One region of the Mesorhizobium sp. LCM 4576 genome, then DNA from elsewhere that is predicted to be linked to it. Evidence: riboswitches for the same ligand, from Rfam matches in the RefSeq annotation. Region 1 holds a riboswitch; the other holds the start of a gene.
What was found. A riboswitch is a leader RNA that binds a small molecule or an ion and turns the genes downstream of it on or off. The one in region 1 is predicted to bind thiamine pyrophosphate.
Positions count from the first base shown of each region.

Region 2: another riboswitch for thiamine pyrophosphate. It lies ahead of thiC (phosphomethylpyrimidine synthase ThiC); the one in region 1 lies ahead of thiB (thiamine ABC transporter substrate binding subunit).

Region 1 covers NZ_MDDT01000061.1:20,203-24,702, reverse strand. The annotation lists partial or broken gene LCM4576_RS29915 (ATP-binding cassette domain-containing protein) at 1-391, opposite strand, end outside; gene LCM4576_RS29910 (thiamine diphosphokinase) at 393-1,037, opposite strand; TPP riboswitch at 1,175-1,280, shown strand; gene thiB (thiamine ABC transporter substrate binding subunit) at 1,333-2,334, shown strand; gene thiP (thiamine/thiamine pyrophosphate ABC transporter permease) at 2,556-4,172, shown strand; gene thiQ (thiamine ABC transporter ATP-binding protein) at 4,169-4,500, shown strand, end outside.
Region 2 covers NZ_MDDT01000021.1:87,129-89,828, reverse strand. The annotation lists gene thiC (phosphomethylpyrimidine synthase ThiC) at 1-1,566, opposite strand, end outside; TPP riboswitch at 1,671-1,786, opposite strand; gene LCM4576_RS36280 (hypothetical protein) at 1,992-2,279, opposite strand.

The DNA of each region.
Region 1 (4,500 bases):
CTAGCGCAGCGCGGCGCGCCTCGCCGCCTGAAAGATCGTTCGGCCGCTCCTCGCCGGTGAGGCCGAGATGTTCCATCAGATAGGTGGCGCGATGCGGATCGTCGGCCGGGCCGAGGCCGGCTTCGACATAGGCGCGCACGCTGGCGAAACCGTCCATGTCGGGCATCTGCGGCAGATAGCGGACCGTGGCCGAGGGTTGGCGGAAGACCTCGCCGTCCTGCGGCTCGATCATGCCGGCGGCGATCTTGAGCAGCGTCGACTTGCCCGAGCCATTGRGGCCGACCAGCGCGATCTTCTCGCCGGCGGATGCGCTGAGCGCCGCGCCGTCGAGCAGCGGCGTGCCGCCGAAGGTCAGTTTAATGCCGTCGAGGTTGAGGAGTGGCGGCGCCATATCAGCTTTCTGGAAGAGGATAAGGGTGGYCCAGAAGCAGCGCCCGGCCGCGCTCCAGCGCGATGCCGAGCCGCCCTTTGACCTCGTTTGATATAGTGAGCGAGGAGCCGAACGCCACCTCGACGCGGTCGAGCGGCCATTTGGCGCCGGTCACAGTCAGGCCGCCAAGCTCGGAGAAGCCGAGCACCGAAAACAAGGTGCCCTCATCATAGTCGAAGCTCGATTTGCCGGGCAGGATCGGAACGCCTTCCTGCGCGCCGCTCGTCAGCAGCACCCGCGTGCCGGCGGCGGCCAGCCGCACGGCCAGCGCCAGATGCAGGACGGCATGGTCGGCGCGCTTGCCGCCAAAGGCTCCGGCCAGCACCAGGCTGGTGGCGCCGCGCTGAAGCGCTTCCGCTATGGCGAGCTCTCCGTCGGTCATGTCCTTCTCGGCCGGGAAGACTTTTCGCGGAACGGCGGCGAGATCATCCGGCAGGTTGGCCGGCACCGAATCGAAATCGCCAACCCAGAGTTCCGGGACGATATCCAGCAAGCGGGCATGGCCGATGCCGGCGTCGGCGGCGATGACGCGCGAGCCAGTGATCTGGCGTTCGAGCCGGGGCGTGCGGATGAGTTCGCCGCCAAGCAGGATGGTGAATGTGCCCATGGGCGTCGCCCTTACCAGCCCACCGGGCGAAACGGAAGCCGGATGCAGTGCGCTTCGGTTGCGAACCCTGCCGGCGAACATTAGCTGCCCGGCAAAACTTCCGCTTGCGCGCCGCTTCGGCCGGGCCTATCTGTCGAAACGCTCTAACGGGGTGCCGGACGTGATCCGGCTGAGAGGCGATCAAGCCAACCCGCTGAACCTGATCCGGTTTGTACCGGCGGAGGGATTAGACGTTTCGGACCATCCGGCGCCTCAATTCCTTGTCACTCGAACGAAGGAGGCGCCGATGCGCGCAATGCTGTCCAATCTCATTCTCGCAACCGGCCTTGTTGCGCTTCTGGCGGGCGTCGCGCCTGCCGAGGCCAAGGACAAGCTCACCGTCTATACTTATGAAAGCTTCACCGCCGATTGGGGACCCGGACCGGCCGTGAAGAAGGAATTCGAGGCCGAATGCGGCTGCGATCTCGAATTCGTCTCGGTGGCCGACGGTGTGGCGCTGCTCAACCGCGTCAAGCTCGAAGGCGCCGGCACCAAAGCCGATGTCGTGCTTGGCCTCGACACCAATCTGACGGCGGACGCGAAGGCGAGCGGCCTCTTCGCGCCGCATGGCGAAGTCTCCGGGATCAATGTGCCCGGAGGCTGGAGCGACGACACTTTCGTGCCCTTCGACTATGGCTATTTCGCCGTCGTCTACGACACGCAGAAGCTGAAAGTCCCGCCGAAGAGCCTGAAGGAGCTGGTGGAAGGCAGCGGCACCGACAAGATCGTCATCCAGGATCCGCGCACCTCGACGCCCGGCCTTGGCCTGCTTTTGTGGGTGAAGTCTGTCTATGGCGACAAGGCGCCGGAAGCCTGGGCCAAGCTCAAGACCAAGGTCCTGACGGTGACGCCGGGCTGGAGCGAGGCCTATGGCCTGTTCACCAAGGGCGAGGCTCCGATGGTGCTCTCCTACACCACCTCGCCGGCCTACCACATGGTGGCCGAGAACACCGAGCGCTACCAGGCGGCCTCCTTCGAGGAGGGCGAATACCTGCAGATCGAGGTTGCCGGCATCACCACGGCCGGCGCGAAGAACCCGCTGGCGCAGAAATTCATCGCCTTCATGACCGGACCGAAGTTCCAGGACGTCATTCCGGAGACCAACTGGATGTTCCCGGCCGGCAAGACCGACAAGCCGCTCAACCCGGCCTTCGACAAGCTGGTGAAGCCGACCAAGACCTTGCTGTTCAGTCCTGAGGAAGTGGCGGCCAACCGCAAGGCCTGGGTGGATGAGTGGCTGGCGGTGATGAGCAAGTAGGGCTGCGATGCTTGCGCCAAGGCCCCCCTCTCTGTCCTGCCGGACATCTCCCCCTCAAGGGGGGAGATTGGCTGTCACGCCGACTTTCGCCAATCTCCAATGCTGCAGGACTAAGCGGGGCGTCGAAGCTGCTAATCTCCCCCCTAGAGGGGGAGATGGCCGGCAGGCCAGAGGGGGGCGCGAAGGAACGCGGCGTTCGCTGAATCTCAACAAGGTGCAGCGTGCACGCCACGCGTGACTCCCGCATAACCGCTGGCGTCATCGCTCTTGCAGCAATCGCCATCCTCATCGGCGGCGCCTTCGCCGGCCTCGCCATCGAAGGCGCGCATGACCTCTCCGGCGCTGCCGCCGCCTTCGACAGCTATCTCTTTCGCGTCGCCCGCTTCACGCTTTGGCAGGCGGCTCTCTCGACGCTCCTGTCGGTCGCGCCGGCGCTGCTCGTGGCGCGCGCCTTGTCCCGGCATCCAGCCTTTCCCGGCCGCCGACTGATCCTGCAACTGTTCACCGTGCCGCTGGCATTGCCGGCAATCGTCGCCGCGCTCGGCATATTGGCGCTCTACGGTCGCGCCGGGTACTTTGCCGGCGTCTTCGCCGGGCTTGGCGGCGGAGAATGGCCCGGCATCTACGGCCTCTCCGGCATCCTGGTCGCGCATGTCTTCTTCAACCTGCCCTTGGCGACGCGCCTGTTCCTGGAGTCGCTGGGCACCATTCCCGCCGACCAGTGGCGACTGGCGAGCCAGCTTGGGATGAGCGCCCGCCCGGCCTTCCGGCTGATCGAATGGCCGGTGCTGCGCGCGGCCTTGCCGGGGATCGCCGGACTGGTCTTCATGCTCTGCATCACCTCCTTCACCATCGTGCTGACGCTGGGCGGCGGTCCGGCCGCGACGACGCTGGAGGTCGCCATCTACCAGGCGCTGCGCTTCGATTTCGATCCCGCGCGCGCCGTGGTGCTGACGCTGTTGCAGATCGCGCTGACCTTCATCGTGGTCGTCGCTCTCACGCGGCTCGGCGCCAACGCCGTCGGCGACGCCAATCTGCCGGTGGCGCCGCGCCGCTACCTTTCGGCGGGCCGCATGGAGAGCGTGCTGAATGGCGGCCTCATCGTGCTTGCCCTGCTGTTCGTCGCCGGACCGATGGCGGCGACGGTGGTTTCAGGTCTGGAGGCCGATCTCGGCCGATTGGCGGGCGAGGAGGCGGTGCGCCGCGCGACGCTCACCAGCGCGGGCCTTGCTTTGCTTGCGGCGCTGCTCAGCGTGACCTTGTCGCTGGCGCTGATCGCGGCGCGGCGCGCGCTGGCCCTGCGGCGCCGTGCCGGCAGCGCCATGTCGCTGCTCGAGCACGCCGCCGACACCGGAGCCGGCTTCGTGCTCGTCGTGCCGCCGATCGTGCTTGGCGCCGGCTGGTTCCTGGCGTTGCGCAGCATCACCGATGTCTTCGCCATCGCGCCGGTCATGGTCGTCGCCGTCAATGCGGTGATGGCCATGCCCTTCGCCATCCGCGCCATTCGCCCGGCCTATGATGCGGCGAGCGAACGCCATGAGCGGCTTTGCCTGGCGCTCGGCATATCCGGCTGGACCCGGCTCAGCCTGATCGACTGGCCGTCGCTGAGGCGGCCCTTGGCCACCGGATTCGCCTTCGCCATGGCGCTGTCGCTCGGCGATCTCGGGGTGATCGCGCTGTTCGGCAGCGATTCCGTACAGACCTTGCCCTATCTGCTTTTGGCGCGCATGGGCAGCTACCGGACCGCCGACGCCGCGGGACTCGCCTTGCTGCTCGGCCTCGTCTGCCTGATGCTGGTGGTCGTTGCTGACTGGCTGGGGCGGGAAGGAAAGTCATGACGACGACGATCGACGGCACCGCCGCGCATAAGGGCCTCACCGTCACGCTGGATGGTATCGCGTTCAGCTACGGCGAATCTTCCTTCCGCTTCGATGCCGAATTCGCGGCGGGCAGGATCACCGCCATCATGGGGCCGAGCGGTTCCGGCAAGTCGACGCTGCTCAATCTGATAGCCGGCTTCGAAACGCCCGATGCGGGCAGGGTGCTGATCGGCGGCATCGACATCGGCGACACGCCGCCTTCGGCGCGACCGGTGTCGATGGTGTTCCAGGAAAACAATTTGTTTGCCCACCTTTCGGTCGAAGCCAATGTCGGACTCGGCCGCTC
Region 2 (2,700 bases), on a different contig from region 1:
CCAACGGAACTCGAACCGTGCCCGCGAAAGCGCGTCGTCGCGGATTTTCGCCGCGGGATGCCCCTTGGCAAGATCCGCTGCGTGTGCAGCAATCTTGTACGTGATCACCCCGGTCTTGACGTCGTTTCGATCCGGCAGGCCGAGATGTTCCTTCGGCGTCACGTAGCAGAGCATGGCCGTGCCGAACCAGCCGATCATGGCCGCGCCGATGCCGGATGTGATGTGGTCATAGCCCGGCGCAATGTCCGTCGTCAGCGGCCCCAGCGTGTAGAAAGGCGCTTCGCCGCAGACGGCGAGCTGCTTGTCCATATTCTGTTTGATCTTGTGCATGGGCACATGGCCGGGGCCCTCGATCATCACCTGGCAGTCCTTTGCCCAGGCGATCTTCGTCAGTTCGCCAAGCGTCTCCAGTTCGGCGAATTGGGCCCGGTCATTGGCATCGGCGATCGAGCCGGGACGAAGGCCGTCACCGAGCGAGAAGGAGACGTCATAGGCTCTGGCGATATCGCAGATCTCCTCGAAATGCTCATAGAGGAAGCTTTCGCGGTGATGGTGCAGGCACCATTTCGCCATGATCGAGCCGCCGCGAGAGACGATGCCCGTGACCCGGTCGACGGTCAGCGGAATGTAATGCAACCGCACGCCGGCATGGATGGTGAAGTAGTCGACGCCCTGCTCGGCCTGTTCGACCAGCGTGTCGCGATAGACCTCCCAGCTCAGGTCCTCGGCAATGCCGCCGACCTTTTCCAGCGCCTGGTAAAGCGGCACCGTGCCGATCGGCACCGGGGCGTTGCGCACGATCCATTCGCGGATGTTGTGGATGTTGCGCCCCGTCGACAGATCCATGACGGTGTCGGCGCCCCATCGGATCGCCCAGACCATCTTTTCCACTTCTTCGGCCATCGAGGAGGTGACGGCGGAATTGCCGATGTTGGCGTTGATCTTCACCAGGAAATTGCGGCCGATGATCATCGGCTCGCTCTCGGGATGGTTGATGTTGGCGGGAATAATCGCACGGCCGCACGCTACCTCGTCGCGCACGAATTCCGGCGTGACGAAATCCGGGATCGATGCGCCGAACGCCTCGCCGTCCTGTTGCAGCGTGCCGCGCAGGATCTCGCGGCCGAGGTTTTCGCGGATGGCGACGAATTCCATCTCGGGGGTGATGATGCCCGCGCGCGCGTAGGCGAGCTGGGTGACGYCCTTGCCGGCTTTGGCCCTCAGTGGACGGTTGCGGATCGGAAATTCCCGCGTGAGACGCTCGCCTGCCGCAAATCCGTTGTCCTCCGGCCTGACATGGCGGCCGTCATAAGATTCGACATCGCCGCGCGCTGCGATCCAGTCCTGCCGAAGCCGGGCAAGACCCTTCTCGATATCGGTTCCGATCGCGGGGTCGGTATAGGGGCCTGACGGATCGTAGACCGTCACCGGCGGCTCGCCGGCAGTCGGGTGGACCGCGATCTCGCGCATCGGCACCCTGATCTGCGGATGAAGGATGCCGGATTTGTGGATCTTCCGCGAAGCCGGCAACGGCCCGGTCGACACGGTCGGGGTCAAGGCATTCATTTGAGGCTCCTTTGCTCGTTGCATTGGAGACCCAGTTCTGTGCCGGAAGGATGAAAAGACGCTTTTGGTCGACCTGCTTGAGACAGTCTTCGGGCATGAACGCCCGCAAAGCGCTTGCACCGTCCCTACGCCAGTATGAACTGGATCAGGTTCAACGGGTCACTGCGCCGCAAAGCCAGCAGTATCTCAGCCCCTTGCCGGGACTCCCCTGGTGAATGCTTGCGAATTGACCGGGCCAGCGCCGCTTTGTCAAGCGCCTTCAGGCAGCGGGCAGACCGCGGCGCTGATCGGCTGCTGATCAAACTGCGGGAAAYGTTCGCGCATAAGGCGGCGACAAATCGCGCGCACGAGTAGAGGGCGGGGAAGGGATAAGAAGATTGTCAAATCACCGGACTGAAAGTTCGGTGCTTGCGATGATCACGCCTTCAATCGGCACCAAAGGTTTGCGCGTAGATCTCCTCGATCCGCTCTGCCTCGTCATTCGTCAGCGCGGCGAATTCCTTTTCGCGGGCGCGGTTCGATAGCTGGCCGCCGTTCTGGTAGAGGAAACGGAAGAGCAGATCGATCAGCCGCTCGGGCATGTCGATAAAGGCATCCCCATGTTGCCGGAACTGATCGTAGCGCTGCAGAACGCGGTTTCGTTGGGAAGATCCCGTTCGATGGTTCGTGGAACGCAGGCATAGAGGAATTCGGCGTGCGGGCGCCGCCGCCATGAAAATTGGGCTCTTCTCTCGAATTCCTGTTCAAACCGGCCAGGGATATGAAAAATGAACCTACTCCCTGAAAATTGATGCTCCAAGCCAGACTTTGCCGAAAATGGATTCTAGAACCTTCCTGAGATCTGCGTGTTTCGCCCGGGTCGCTGGCCAAGGAATGGAGCCTTTCGTTTGCCGACATCGAATTCGTGAATGCCAAGCCGGTCGGTTCGAGGCTCGGACTGGCGGTGCAGCCGAAGTTTTTCGCAGCCTTCGCATATTTCGCCACCTCGACGGCTGAGGTTCCCGGCAAAGCGGTTTCCTACCTGACTGACCGCCTAGCGTTGGCGAGACCGATTTTGACGGTCACGATTTTTCAGGGCGCTCGGGACGTCGCCATTGCCCGGAAATACTGCGTCATCTGGGTTGTCGGCGCATC